Regions from separate parts of the Nakamurella sp. UYEF19 genome, predicted to be linked through region 3. Evidence: riboswitches for the same ligand, from Rfam matches in the RefSeq annotation. Region 3 holds a riboswitch; each other region holds the start of a gene.

Region 1 (4,784 bases), on a different contig from region 3:
GAAGTTCTCGCCGGTGAAGGCGTCCCAGGAGGTGACGACGTTCCAGGCCGCACGACCGCGCGAGAGGTGATCGAGGGTGGCGAACTGGCGCGCGACGTCGTAGGGCTCGTTGAAGGTCGAGTTGATGGTGCCGGTCAGCCCGATCCGGTCGGTGACGGCCGCGAGTGCCGTCAGCACGCCGAAGGTGTCCGGTCGCCCGACGACGTCCAGGTCGTAGATCTTGCCGCCCTGCTCGCGCAGTCGCAGACCTTCGGCCAGGAACAGGAAGTCGAACTTGGCGTCCTCGGCGATCCCGGCGAACCGCTGGAACGACTCGAACTCGATGTGGCTGCCCGACCGTGGGTCGCTCCACACCGTGGTGTTGTTGACGCCCGGGAAGTGGGCGGCCAGGTGAATCTGCTTGCGTGGCCTTGTCTTGTCAGACCTTGTCATCTTCAGACCTTCTGCAGGGTCGAGTAGCGGTTGGCCGGGCGTTCCAGCCCGAGAAGTCCACGCAGGGAATCGGACTCGTAGGCGGTGCGGAACAGCCCGCGCTCCTGCAGTTCCGGGACGAGGCGGTCGACGATGGTCTCCAGATCGTCCGGAAGGGCCCCGGGACGCAGGCGATAGCCGGTGATGCCGGCGTCCTGCCAAGCGGCCAGTAGATCTGCGAGCTCGCCGGCCGACCCGGTGAAGATCAGCGCGTCCGAGGTGTAAGCGGCACCGGACAGCTTGTCCAGACGAGCCTTTCGGTCGGCGCCGGACTCCGCAGCGCTGTCGAGGAAGACCACCAGGTCGGCGTAGACCGCCAGCTCCTCAGTGTCACGTCCGACCGCCGACCGTTCCGTCCTGACCTGACGCACAATACTTGCTGCGTCAGCGATGTCGGTCGGTGTCACGAACACGATGTCCGCGGACCTCGCGGCGAATCGGTACGGCACCCGCTGGTGGGCGAGCGCCGTGACGATGGGCTGGCCCTGCGGTGACCGGGGGACGATCGACGGTCCCTTGACCGAGAAGTACCGGCCCTCGAAGTCGATGTAGTGCAGCTTGTCCCGGTCGATGAAACGTCCGGTCGCCGCGTCACGGATCTCGGCGTCGTCCTCCCAGCTGTCCCAGAGTCGCCTGATCACCTCGACGTAGTCGGCAGCTTCGTCGAAGAGATCCGAGACGGCCTGCTGGACAACCGGTTCCGCCAGGTTGTCCAGGGTGATCTCCGGGAGGTCCCGTCGGCCGAAGTGTGCCGCGGTCCGAGCGTCGGGGGAGACCTGGATGCGGACGCCGGCCCGTCCGGTGCTGACGTGATCCAGGGTGGCTATCGACTTCGACACGTGGAACGGTTCGGTGTGGGTGGCAAGGGCCGTCGGCACCAGCCCGATGTGACTCGTCAGCGGGGCCACCCGCGCCGCGATGAGCACGGCGTCGAGCCGCCCGGCAACCTGGTCGGTCCGCTCGTCGTTCCCGCCGGGCTGCAGCGGCGTCGCCGTCTGGAGGCCGAACGAGTCCTCCAACGTGACGAAGTCGGCCAACCCCCGCTCGGCGGTGCGGATGAGATCGAGCCAGTAGTCGGCGGTGAAGAGCTCCGTCGGGCGTGCCGCCGGCTCGCGCCAGGCGGCAGGATGCCAGCCCGCCCCGTCGAGGGCGATGGCCAGGTGAAGTGGTGTCTTGTTCGATGCGCTCACGCGGAAACCTCTTGATCGGGGACATCCGCCCTGTCGACCGTGCGGATCTGGGTAGGACGTGTCGACATCGTGGACACCACAAGCGCTTGCGGAGCCGGTCGGCGTCCGCCAGGTCATCACCTGGAGCACCCCGCCGCACATGGAGGGTTGCTGATCAACCAGCCAGGGCTTGTGGTTGACACTCATTACCTGCCAACAACGATAGCACCGGCCGATGTTCCCCGGCCCCCGGCCCGGAGCGTGGCGACTGAAACGCTTCACTCCGGAAGTGTTCCAGGAGCGCGGTTCTGGATGGGGCATCACGGGCGCTTCCGGACCGCAACGGGTTGACCCGCCGAACGCCCGTGGACTAACTTCGAAGCAGGTCATGAGACCCAGCGACAAGCTCCGGCTCGTTGGGCGGCAACCCTCTTCCACGGTGGGGTGCTCCGGATGACGACCAGGTGGTGCCCGACCCGGGCACCGCAAGCGTGTGGTGGCCTTCGGTCATCTGGACGGACGGAATCGTGTGAACGAGTCGAGGATCCCGAGGTCGCCGATCGGCGTCCGCCGTCGGCACGTCGACCTGGGGCGACTGTCCAGCGCGCTCTGTCCGGTCTGACCGGTTTTCCCTCCGGTTCTGACCAGTGCCCGTTACTGGGCTGCCCCGGCGGGAAACATTTGGCGGTCGATGTTGTTTTCCCCGGTGTGGAACCGGGGCAGCGTCGCCTCCAGTGAAATCGGAACGACTGCGAATCCGGCCTCCTCTCCCTCGCGGAGACGAGGCTCCGTCCCAGGGAGTGATATGTCCACCATCGTGACCATCGCGGGGAGCCCGTCGGTCAACTCGAGCACCGACGCGCTGCTGTCCTACGTCAGCCGGCGGATCACCGGGGCCGGCCACACCGTGCTGCCGGTGGTGATCCGGGACCTGCCCGCGCAGGCCCTGCTGAGCGCCGATGTCAACGACAGCGCGATCGCCGAGGCGGTCGAGGCGGTGGACGCAGCCGACGCCGTGGTCGTGGTGTCGCCGGTCTACAAGGCGGCGTACTCCGGCCTCTTGAAGGTATTCCTGGATCTGTTGCCGCAGAGGGCTTTCCGCGGTAAGGCCGTGCTCCCGCTCGTCACCGGTGGATCACCCGCCCACGTCCTCGCCGTCGACTACGCTCTGCGCCCGGTGCTGACCAGCCTGGGGGCCGACCACGTCGGGCAGGGGTGGTTCGTGCTCTCCTCCCACATCCGTGTCTACCCGGACGGCGGTGTGCTCATCGATCCGGCCTCCGCCGGCCCGGTGGCCGAGGTGACCGAGAACTTCCTGGCCGCGCTGGCCCGTCATTCCCCGGTTCAGTTGCCGCCCGGTCCGCGCCGGGTGTCGCCGGTGGCGGGTGACCCGGATCTGTCCGTCCTGTACGTCGAGCCGGGTGACCCGGAACTGGCGCCGCTGCTGGACGACCTGAGCGTCGAATACACCACCCGCTACGGCCGGGTTTCGGCCTACACCCAGCTCACCGAGGTCCCGGTGACCGACTTCCTACCGCCCGACGGCGCCTTCCTGGTGCTGACCGAGAACGGTGAGACGGTGGCCGGCGGGGCCATCCGTCGCTATGACGACGCGACGGCCGAGGTCAAGCGGGTCTGGACGTCCTCGCGTCACCGTCGTCGAGGACTCGGCCGGCGATTGATGGCGGAACTGGAGCGGGCTGCCCTCGACCTCGGCTACCGACGGATTCACCTCACCACCGGCCCGCGCCAACCGGAGGCGACCAAGCTGTACCTCGCGTCGGGGTATCAGGCGAGATTCGACGTCACGGCTGATCCGGAGACCATCGGCCCGCTGGCCTTCGCCAAGGAACTGGTCCCGGGTGCCGGTCTGGCCGACTGGGAGCAGCCCGAGCGTGAGCCCGAAACGGTCGGTGCCGGTCGATGAGCGCCCGATCGACGAGCGCCTGGTCGAATGGTGCGGAGAAGCCGAGCCTGGTGTTCGTCGGCGGCGGCCCGCGGACCGTCTCGCTGATGGAACGGATCGCGGCGAATGCCGACCTGATCCCGGCCGGTGGATTGGATGTGCACATCGTCGATCCGTTCCCGGTCGGCGGCGGCCGTATCTGGCGCCGCAACCAGTCGCCGCTGCTGTGGATGAACTCCGTCGCCAAGGACGTCACCGTTTTCCTCGACGAGTCGGTCGTGTGCGCCGGGCCGATCGTGCCCGGCCCGCCGCTCGACCAGTGGGTCGCCGGGGTTGGCCGTCAGGTGCTGATCGACAACGGACTCCGCGCGGCGGCCGATGCTTTCAAGGCGCACGACTTCGCCAGCCGCGAGATCCAGTCGCTGTACCTGTCGTGGACCTTCGAGAGCGTGCTATCCAGTCTGCCGGCCTCGGTGACGGTGACCCGGCACCTGCAACGGGCCGTCTCGGTGCGGGAGACCTTGCTGACCGGCGGTTCGCCTGACGGCGCTTCTGCCGGCACTTCGTCTGCGCGGCAGGCGGTCCGGCTGGCCGACGGCACGGCGCTGACCGCCGATCTGGTGGTCCTGGCGCAGGGGTACCTCGACCGTCACCCGACGCGCGCGGAGAAGGAACTGAGCGCCGCGGCGTCCGAGCACGACCTGGTCTACATCCCGCCCGGCTACACCGCCGACGTGGACCTGAGCGGTCTGCGGCCCGGTGCCGACGTGCTGGTGCGCGGTTTCGGCCTGGCGTTCATCGATGTGATGGTGCTGGTCTTCGAGGGTCGCGGTGGCCGCTTCGTCGAGGGTCACGAGGGCCTGACCTACCTTCCCGGCGGAGCGGAACCGGTGCTGCACGTGGGGTCTCGCCGGGGGGTGCCGTATCACGCCAAGCTCGGCTACTCGCTCGGGTCTGCCGCGCCGGTGCCGCCGGTGTACTTCACCCCGGCCGCGCTGGAGTCGTTTGGCCCCGACCATCCGGCGGACTTCCGGACCCAGCTCTGGCCGCTCATCGTGAAGGAGCTGACGGCTGTGCACTATCGCCGTCTCTTCGAATTCCACGCCGAGCGCACCCGCGTCGGATGGGAGGAGTTCTCGGCGGTGCTGGACCGTACCGACCCGACCGCCGTCACCGATCAGGACTTCGCCGACTACGTCGCATCGGCGGTGCCCGACCCGGCCGACCGGTTCGACCTG
Region 2 (4,784 bases), on a different contig from region 3:
ATCCAGGCCGGTCAGCAGGACGTCGGCACCGAGCCCGGCCATCGATTCCACCGAGTGCCGGCCGGTGCCGACGAGGGCGCAGCGCACGCCGAGGGCACGGGCGCACAGGAGATCTCGTGGTGTGTCCCCGACGATCCAGCACTGATCGGGTGAGAACTCCCAGCCCGAGGCGGTCAGCTTGCGCACGGACGCTTCCGCGACCTCCAGCCGGGTGGCGCCATGGTCGCCGAAGCCGCCAACGGCCGGGTCGATCGGCGGGACCAACCCGCCGGCGAGCAATTTCAGCATCCCGACCGTCTCGATGTTCCCGGTGACCACCGTCTGCCGGACGCCTGCTGTCTCGAGCAGGTCGAGCAGGTCCCGCACCGCCGGCAACGGCCGGACGTGCTCGTCGAAGTCGGCGGCGCGGGCGGTGGCGAGCTGGTCAAGACGGGCCAGAACCTGCGGGATCAGCGTGTGGTCTGCGTCGATGGACCCGAGAAGCGATCCGGCAATCTCGGGATCGATCCGTCCGCCGAGATCCAGTCCCCTACCCTCAGGGCGACGGCCCGCGATGTCCTGCACCGCGTCGAGAAAGGCCGTGACGGCAACCCTTCCCGAACTGAGCAGGGTGCCGTCGATGTCCCACAGCACCGCGGTGACGCCGGTTCCACCGTCCGGCATTCCCGTCGGCATCGGGCCGGGACCGGAGGGCGGGCTGTCCGTCACCGTCGTCAGGCCTTGAATTCCTCGGGTCGGTCCGGCTCTGTCGCCGCCAGCGCCGTGATGGTCTCGTCGATGCCGTAGTCATGCCCGTACACGGGCGTACCGGGCTGCTGGCGCCAGGATTCTTCCAGGGTGCCGCCGTCGACGGCGTCGAAGCCGAGCTCCTCGACCAGGGCGAAGGCAGCCTGCTTGGCCGGGCCGTCGGCGCCGGCGATGGGCAGCGCGATCCGGCCCTCCGCACCCTGGGGCTTCCCGCGGTTCAGCAGGTGCTTCCACCAGATGCCGTTGAAGACCTTGACGACGGGCACACCGAGATGCTTTGCCACCCAGACACTCTCGGGGGTGCCGGACTCGATTTCCTGGATGAGCCCGTCGCGTTGCTTGGGATAGTAGTTGTTGGTCTCGATCACCGGCGTTCCCGGCTCGGCGCCGGCGAGCAGGTCCCCGGCGAGATCTGGGACGTTCTTCTGCGGGATGCTGACGATCACCAGATCGGCGTCGTTTGCCGCCTGGTTGGCCCAGACCGCGGTCGCCCCGGTCTCGGTGGCGAGATCGGCGAGGGTCTCCGGGTCACGTGAATTGCTCACTGCGACCTGGTGGCCAAGGGCCGTCAGCCTGCGGGTGAGGGTGCCGCCGATCTGTCCCGCTCCGATGATGCCGATCTTCATGGTTGTGTGCTCCCGTTCGTTCGGTCCCTGATTCTTCTCCAACCGTCAACCAGCTCCATCACGGGGCTATTCCGGCATTTCCGCATGCTTGACCGGAGCCAGTGAAACGCCTCACCTGGAACGGATCTCGTTCTCTTCCTGCTCTCGGTTGACCGGAACCCGATGCCCTGTTACGTTTTCCGCAGAGGTCATGAGTTCCAGCAATCAGCTCCGGCTCGCTGGACAGCAACCCTCCGCTCGTGGCGGGGTGCTCCGGATGACGACCTGGTGGTGTTCGCATCGAACATCGCAAGCGCGTGGTTGCGTGTCGCAACCTCTGTGAGAATGGAACAAGCGGAGGAATGGAAACACACGCTGTGAACGCCCTGGACCTGCAGCCCACTGCGCTGCGGTCCCTGCTCGGCGCCTGCCGTCGGCACGTCGACCTGCAGAGAGTGTCCAGCGCACTCTGTTGTTGACCTGCCGCTGAGTCTTGGATCGCCCGGGCTGATTTTCGAGTTCGATCGCCTGTGCGCGAGTACTTCTCCGGACTTTCCACGCTGCTCACCGTCGACGGATCTGCCCGGCCGGCGCTTCTCCGGCATGCCTTTCGGCCTGCTGCCGTGCTCATGACGCGATGCTGCTGATCCCGTCGCCGGCCCACTCCCACCCACTCTTGGAGTTCTGCTGTGTCTGCACCCTCCCTTGCCGGCCCGTCTCTGCGCTCTTCGCAGATCGCTGACGTCCCGGGGTCGATCCCCCCGGCGTCGATCGTTCCAGCGTTGATCCCCCCGGGGTCGATCCCCCCGGCGCCGATCGTTCCGGCGCCGATCGGCGATGTCGCAGTGGCCCGCCGGGTCTCCGCACTCAGCGTGGCAGCTCCGTATGCCCTCCCCACTCGGGGATTTCGGTCCTCCGTCATCCGGTTGGTCAGCGGGGCGCCGGCACCGGAAGCCCTGCCGCTCGACGATTTCGGGCGAACGGCCGCCGAACTGTTTGCCGACGCCGGTACCGGTGCTGCCGCTCTGGCCTACGGTCCGCATGCCGGGCAGCCGGCCCTGCGGGACTGGATCGCCGGTCGTGAGGGCGTTGACCTGTCGTCGGTGCTGGTCACCAACGGAGCCCTGCACGGGGTGGCGCTCGCCTTCGGCGCGCTCCTGGAACAGGGCGACGTGGTGGTGCTCGACGACCCGGTGTTCCCGGACACCGTCCGCATCGCCGAGCAGTACGGTGCACGGGTGCTACCGGTGCGGGTCGGGCCCGAAGGCATTGATGTGCAACGCATCGAGGACCACCTGCTGGCCGGCGTGCGGATCCGGATCGTGTACACGGTGGCCGATTTCCACAATCCGTCCGGCGGCGTGCTGCCGGCCAAGGAGCGTGCGCGGCTGGTGGAACTGGCCGAGCAGTACGGCTTCGTCATCGTCTCGGACAACCCCTACCGGGACACCACCTTCGACGGCAGCTACGTCGAGGACTTCGCAACCGGTTCGCCACGGGTGATCAAGGTGGGGACCTTCACCAAGACGCTGGGAGCCGGACTTCGACTGGGCTGGGTGATCGCGCCGGTCGGGTTGCTCGGGCATCTGGAGAACCTCCGCCGACGGACCGACTTCCACTCCAGCACGCTGAGCCAGGAGCTGATCCTGCCGCTGCTGAACCAGCCCGGCTGGTTCGACAACCTGCTGGTGCACAACAGGTCTGTGCACCGCGCCAAGGCCGAGGTCTTCGTCGACGCCTTGCGGGCCGAGCTCATCGGCGACCTGCAGTTCACCGCGCCCGCCGGCGGCTTCTTCGTCTGGGCCCGGTTGGCCGACCACGCGCCTGCTGCGAGCGACGTGGTGACGGCGGCCGCCGAGCGGGATCTGCTGCTCACCTCCGGCCGGCACTTCGCTCCCGACGGCGGATCCCAATGGGATCGTCATCTCCGTTTCGCATTCTCGGCACCGACCCTGTCCGAGCTGCCGGTGGCCGTCGGCCGCCTACGCGCCGCGCTGGATGCCTGTCGCTGAATCGCCTGCCCTGAGGACGATCTCACTTCCTGCCTGACGAAAGAGGTTCCACCATGTTCAGTTTCGATCTGCTGGCCACCCGGCGGAAGCCGAACGCCCACCGTCGACGAGTCGTCGGGACGGCAGCTGCAGCCGCCGTCGCCCTGGTCCTGAGTGCCTGTGGTTACAGTTCCACCGCCGCGTCGTCCTCGACCGCCGCCGTCTCGCCGGCCGCCGCCGCCGTCTCGCCGGCCGCCGCCGACGGCTCGGCAAGCGGCGTTGACTTCTCCGGTGTCACCCTGCGGATCGGCGAGACCGGTTACGCCACCCAGCAACTGCTGCTCAAGAGCGCCGGTCTGGACAACACCCCCTACCTGCTGACGGGGAGCGTCTTCCAGGGGGGGAACCTGCAGCTCGAGGCGCTCGGCGCGGGTGCAATCGACCTGGCCAGCGCCAGCGAGATCCCGCCGATCTTCGCCGCGCAGAGCGGTGGTGCCGGGTCTCTGGTCACGGTGGCCGTTCGTCAGGGCACCACCCTGCTGCAGGAAGTCGTGGTGCCGGCCGGAAGTGCAATCAAGACCGTCGCCGACCTCAAGGGCAAGAAGGTCGCGTACGTCCAGAACACCACCGCTCACCTCTTCCTGTTCGAGAGCCTCGAGAGGGCCGGGCTGAAGTGGAGCGACATCACCCCGGTCGCGCTGTCCACGAGTGACGGGCTTGCCGCACTGCTCGCCGGTCAGGTCGACGCGCTGGCTTCCTACGGCAACGCGATCGTCACCGCGCACGCCAAGGGCGCGACCACGATGGTCGACGCGAAGGACCTGCTGTCGGGCAACTACCCCTTCCTGGTGCTGCCGAAGACGTTGAAGGATCCCAAGCTGGTGGCCGCGATCGAGGACTTCTTCTCGCGTGAGCAGCGTGCCTACAACTGGGCCAGGGCCCATCCGGACGACTGGGCCGCCGTCGTCGCAGCCCAGACCAAGCAGCCGGTGGCGCAGGCCAAGAAGACGTTCGTCGACGGCGAGAAGCAGAGGCCGAGCCGCTTCGTCACGATCACCGATGCCCAGATCATCTCGCAGCAGGGCGTTCTCGACACCTTTGTGAAGGCGGGCCTGATCAAGAAGTCGTTCGACATCAAGCCGTTCTGGACGACCGCCCTGAACCCCGCCATCACGAAGATCGAGGGTGAGTACGTTGCCGGGTGACGCGCTGATCAACTTTGTCGGCGCTGATCAACTTGCCGGAAATGGGACCGCCGGGACAGAAATCGGCGACTTCGTCAGCGCAGTCTTGGTGAGCGCGGCGATCGACGGTTCGGCGGCCGGCCGTGCCGTTGCCGTTACTCCCACACCGCCCACGGACATCCCGATGACGGTGGTGCGGGCGCAGGGCAACGGTCGCACGAAGCGGCGCCGGGTGCCACGATCGCTGATCAAGGTGC
Region 3 (4,784 bases):
ACGCCCTCGGCCGGGGTGTACAACCGGTCGGAGTCGACGACGGCGACGGTCAGCGCCGCGTTGATGCGCTGGAGCGCGGCCTCGACACCCCCGCGTCCGCGGCCGAGATCGTGGGCGTTCATCGCCTCGGTCAGCACCAAATAGGAGTTGGGATCGAATCGTCGTCCCAGCTTCTCGCCGTGGTGGGCGAGATAGGACTCGACGGCGAACCAGGGTCGCGAGGTGGCACCGCCGCCGGGTTGCAGCTGACGACCGAATCGCTGGTCGAGTTCGAACCCGGAGCGGTAGGTGATGTGTGCGATCTGGCGTGCGACGGCCATGCCGCCGATTGGGCCGGGCCCGTCGTAGTAGTCACCGGCACGGAATTCCGGGTCCAGCCGGATGGCAGCAAGTTGTGGTGCGGCCCAGGCGATCTGGTCAGCCGATGCAGCTGCGGTGGTGGCGATGGCGATGACCCGGTCGACCTCGTCGGGGTACGTGACACCCCACTCCAGGGCCCTCATGCCGCCCATCGACCCGCCGATCACCGCGACCACCCGACGGATGCCCAGGGCGCGGGCGAGGGCATGTTCGGCGGAGACCTGGTCGCGGGTGGTCAGCGACGGGAACCTGGAACCCCACGGTCGCCCGTCCGGCGAGATCGACGAGGGACCAGTGGTTCCGCGGCATCCGCCCAGCACGTTCGGGGCGAGCACGAAGAACTGTCCGTCGTCGAGCGGAGCGCCCGGCCCGATGAGGCCGTCCCACCAGCCCGGCGTCGGGTGGTCGGGCCCGGTCGCCCCGGTCACGTGGGAGTCACCGGTCAGGGCGTGCAGGACGAGCACGGCGTTGTCACCCGCCTCGTCCAGGCGTCCCCACGATTCGAAACACATCGTCACCGACGGCAGCACCTCGCCGGATTCCAGTGCCAGGTCACCGATCTCGACGAACCTGCGTCCGGACGGCTGCCCGGCACCCTGGGCAAGGGGCTCCTGGCTGCCGGTCGGCTCGCCACGAACGCTGCCGCCGGCCGCACCCGAAGGCGAGCCGGCGGCATCGTTGGTACGCGTCACCAGGGTCACTGATCACACGGACTGCAGCAAGTGACGGGCATCAGGACTTCGCTGCCCGGAAACCCGCTTCCAGATCGGCCAGGATGTCGTCGATGTTCTCCGTGCCGATGGCCAGCCGGATCAACCCGGGGGTGACACCGGTGGTCAGTTGCTCGGCCGGGGACAGCTGGCCGTGGGTGGTGGACGCCGGGTGGATCACCAGCGAGCGCACGTCACCGATGTTGGCCAGGTTGGTGAAGACCTCCAGCGCGTCGGTGAAGATCTGGCCGGCCTCGACACCGCCCTTGATCTCGAAGGCCACGATCGGGCCGCCGCCGCGAGGAGAGTACTTCTCCTGGTTGGCCTTCCACGGGCTGGAGGCGAGTGACGGGTACGAGACCGACTCGACCTCGTCGCGGCCCTCGAGGAACTGGGCGACCTTGGTCGCGTTGTCCACGTGGCGCTCCATGCGCAGGCTCAACGTCTCGATGCCCTGGGCCAGCAGGAAGGAGTTGAACGGTGAGATCGACGGGCCCATGTCGCGCAGCGACTGGAGTCGGGTCTTGAAGATGAAGGACACGTTGGACTTGAAGAGACCCTCGGGACCGAGATCGCGTCCCCACACCAGGTTGTTGTAGCTCGGGTCGGGGTTGTTGAAGTTCGGGAACTTCTCCGGGTCGGCCGTCCAGTCGAAGTTGCCGGAGTCGACGATCGCGCCGCCGATGGCCGTGCCGTGGCCGCCGAGGTACTTGGTCGCCGAATGCACGACGATGTCGACGCCGAATTCGAAGGGGCGGATGAGAAATGGCGTCGGGACGGTGTTGTCGACCATCAGCGGCACACCGTTCTCGTGTGCGACACCGGCGACGGCCTCGAAGTCCAGGACGTCCAGTTGGGGGTTGGAGATCGACTCGGCGTAGAACAGCTTGGTGTTCGGCTTGACCGCGGCACGCCAGGCGTCAGCGTCGTCCGGGTTCTCGACGAAGTCGACGGTGATGCCGTACTTCGGCAGCGTGTAGTGCAGCAGGTTGTAGGTGCCGCCGTAGAGCCGCGGCGAGGAGACGATATGGTCGCCGGCCTCCGCGATCGACAGGATGGCCAGTGTCTCGGCCGCCTGGCCGGACGCGACGAGCAGAGCGCCGACACCGCCCTCGAGAGAGGAGATCCGCTCCTCGACCACGGCCGTGGTCGGGTTCATGATCCGGGTGTAGATATTGCCGAGTTCCTCGAGGGCGAACAGCTTGCGTCCGTGCTCGGAGGAGTCGAAGGCGAACGACGTCGTCTGGTAGATCGGCAGCGCCCGCGCCTTGGTGGTGGGGTCGGGGGTCTGGCCGGCGTGGATCTGGCGGGTCTCGAAAGACCAGTTGGGGCTCATCTTTGCGCTCCTGGTGGGTGTGGGGTGGTGGGAAAGAGGCGGAGGGTGGGTCGAGGACTGATCTGGGGTCGAGCCAACGATCTGGGGTGGATGGACGGACGTGGCGACGAGGTGGGTCGTTCGGCCCGCAGGTTTCCGGGCGGAACAAGGATGTGGTCCCTCTGCACGCAGTGCAGGACCAGGGTCGCCCCGGCCGTCAGGTCAGGAGCAACAACACATTCGTTCGCGCACAGCGGTTCTCCCATTCGCTCTCGACTGGGGCTCGCCCGCTGGCGGGCCCGCGCTTGCGGATCACCACCTCGGTGAACCGCCTGGTCATCATCCGGGGCACCCCACCGCGAGTGGAGGGTTGCCGCCCAGCAAGCCGGCGCTTGTCGCTGGAACTCAAGACCTGGCGACGAGTGTAGCGGGCTCGCACGGCCTTCGGGGTGGGCAGGGTGGCCGCCGTTCCTCCGGCATCAAATGCTGTCCCCGACGACCCCTACATCTGGTCCAGGGACCTGCCGGCGCTCTCGGCTTCCTGCAGACGCTGGGCCACGTCCTTGGCCACCGCCCGGAGGTCGGCCTCCGGGTCGGCGCCGGCGGCTCCGGCCGCGTAGGCGATCCGGAAGATCTGCTCGGCGGCCGAATCACCCGTCGGCAGTTCGACGGCCAGACCCTCCCGGGCCGCGCGCGAGCCGAGCTTGGCGGCCAAGGCCGTGGCCGGCTGCCCGAGTGCCACGCCGGAGAGGACGGACGATCGGCCCCGTTCGGCTTTCTTGAGCTCGTCCCACCGGACCTGTTGGTCCGCTGCGGTACGAAGGGGTTCGGCAGACCCGAACACGTGCGGGTGTCGCCGGATCAACTTGTCGGCGAGATCGCCTGCCACGTCATCGATGTCGAATCCACCGTCGTCGGCACCGCGCTCGGCGGCGATGCGCGCGTGGAAGAGCACCTGGAGCAGCACATCCCCCAGTTCCTCCCGAATGGCAGCGTCGTCGCCGTCCTCGATGGCCTCGAGCAGCTCGTAGCACTCCTCCACCAGGTAACGACGGAGCGAGTCGTGCGTCTGCTCGGCGTCCCACGGGCACCCGCCCGGCGAGCGCAGCCGGTCCATCACCTCGACGGCTCGACGCAGCCCCGCTCCGCGACCGGCTGGTTGCCGCACGATCCGTACCTCCGGGTTGTCGTCCGGTTTGTCGTCCGGCAGAGCGGCCGTCATAGGCCGTCGTTGCCGGGGATGACCTGGAGGGTTCCTGGATCCCACACCCCGTAACGCGGGTTGACGGAGATCGACGTACTGCTTACATACTTGCCCAGCAACAGGACACCCAGGTCGAAGGCGTCGGACAGACCTGAGACCGAACTGAACTCGGCCTGCCCGAGCGTGCCGGCCGACACCGACCGCCCGGTCGCCCGGAGGACGAGATAGGCGTCGGAGTTGGGCACGATGAAGACCGAACCGGAGGTCGCTCCGAACAGGCCCGCCGCGCCGACGGCCGGCTTGGTCAAGAGGGTGTAGACCGCCCTGGGGATGACTCCCGTCCCTGCCGCGGCCACTACCGCGTCCATCTTGGCCGGATCGGCCAGGTACTCCGACCGCAGTGCGACCGCCTGGTCGCGGGTGGCGGCCGGCACACCCTCGGCGGTCACCGAGATGTTGCCCACCTGGACACCCTGGGCCGGAATGGCCTGCACCAGGGCCTGGAGAGCGACGACGTCGTGGAGGACGGCGTCCTCCTCGGAGGCCGGTAGTTCGAGCTGGGTGGCGAGCTTGGAAGTGGACTGGCCGGCCTGCGCAGCGGCCGCGTTGATCTGCGCATCGGTCACCGAGATCTGGCCCGCGGCAATCGCCTTGGCCAGCAGCGCGTGCCGAACGGCGAAGGTGATCTGAGCCCGGTTCAACGCCGACACCTGGGCCGTGGTCGCACCGGTCGGAACGTTGGCAGCGACGAAGGCTCCGGTATCGGCCTGCACTGCGGCTTCGGAGATGCCGGCGCCGTCGATGACCACCGCGGATCCGGCCGTCACCTGGCAGGCAGCGAGTGTCGACGAGGTCAACGCAAGCGCAAGGGCAAGGCCCACCAGGCGCTGACGGCGAGCGCCGATCCGATGCCTTCGGACCTGGACGAACAAGGTCACGGTGGATCCTCCCAGTTGATCGCCTTCGATCCTCGACTGTGCAACGGCCTCAGCCTGCCACACCGGTTCGCGGCAATTCGGAGCCGGGGCACGACGGTGCTCGACCCTGGCGACAGACCTGGGCTCAGTCTCAGTACGCGCCGGAGGCGGAAAGCACGGCTTTGGCGGTCTTCCAGAGAATGACGAGATCGGACGTCAGCGACCAGTTCTCGACGTAATAGGTATCCAGTCGCACGGTGTCCTCCCAGTTCAGGGTC

What was found. Region 3 has a riboswitch for S-adenosylmethionine ahead of ABIB25_RS27575 (bifunctional o-acetylhomoserine/o-acetylserine sulfhydrylase). Riboswitches for the same ligand answer to the same signal wherever they lie in the genome.
Region 1: linked by a shared signal. The riboswitch ahead of ssuE (NADPH-dependent FMN reductase) and the one ahead of ABIB25_RS27575 (bifunctional o-acetylhomoserine/o-acetylserine sulfhydrylase) in region 3 are both predicted to bind S-adenosylmethionine.
Region 2: linked by a shared signal. The riboswitch ahead of ABIB25_RS16160 (putative leader peptide) and the one ahead of ABIB25_RS27575 (bifunctional o-acetylhomoserine/o-acetylserine sulfhydrylase) in region 3 are both predicted to bind S-adenosylmethionine.

Annotation. Positions count from the first base shown of each region.
Region 1 covers NZ_JBEPNO010000011.1:96,219-101,002, reverse strand. Annotated here, with positions in the region: gene ABIB25_RS16110 (NtaA/DmoA family FMN-dependent monooxygenase) at 1-432, opposite strand, end outside; gene ABIB25_RS16105 (LLM class flavin-dependent oxidoreductase) at 435-1,661, opposite strand; SAM riboswitch class IV at 1,739-1,851, opposite strand; SAM riboswitch class IV at 2,025-2,138, shown strand; gene ssuE (NADPH-dependent FMN reductase) at 2,446-3,567, shown strand; gene ABIB25_RS16095 (FAD/NAD(P)-binding protein) at 3,564-4,784, shown strand, end outside.
Region 2 covers NZ_JBEPNO010000011.1:108,359-113,142, reverse strand. Annotated here, with positions in the region: gene ABIB25_RS16170 (HAD family hydrolase) at 1-708, opposite strand, end outside; gene ABIB25_RS16165 (NADPH-dependent F420 reductase) at 714-1,415, opposite strand; SAM riboswitch class IV at 1,560-1,674, shown strand; gene ABIB25_RS16160 (putative leader peptide) at 1,715-1,831, shown strand; gene ABIB25_RS16155 (aminotransferase-like domain-containing protein) at 2,135-3,364, shown strand; gene ABIB25_RS16150 (ABC transporter substrate-binding protein) at 3,418-4,548, shown strand; gene ABIB25_RS16145 (ABC transporter permease) at 4,712-4,784, shown strand, end outside.
Region 3 covers NZ_JBEPNO010000038.1:20,735-25,518, forward strand. Annotated here, with positions in the region: gene metX (homoserine O-acetyltransferase MetX) at 1-1,052, opposite strand, end outside; gene ABIB25_RS27575 (bifunctional o-acetylhomoserine/o-acetylserine sulfhydrylase) at 1,093-2,406, opposite strand; SAM riboswitch class IV at 2,682-2,798, opposite strand; gene ABIB25_RS27580 (nucleoside triphosphate pyrophosphohydrolase) at 2,888-3,607, opposite strand; gene ABIB25_RS27585 (hypothetical protein) at 3,604-4,527, opposite strand; gene ABIB25_RS27590 (sugar transferase) at 4,658-4,784, opposite strand, start outside.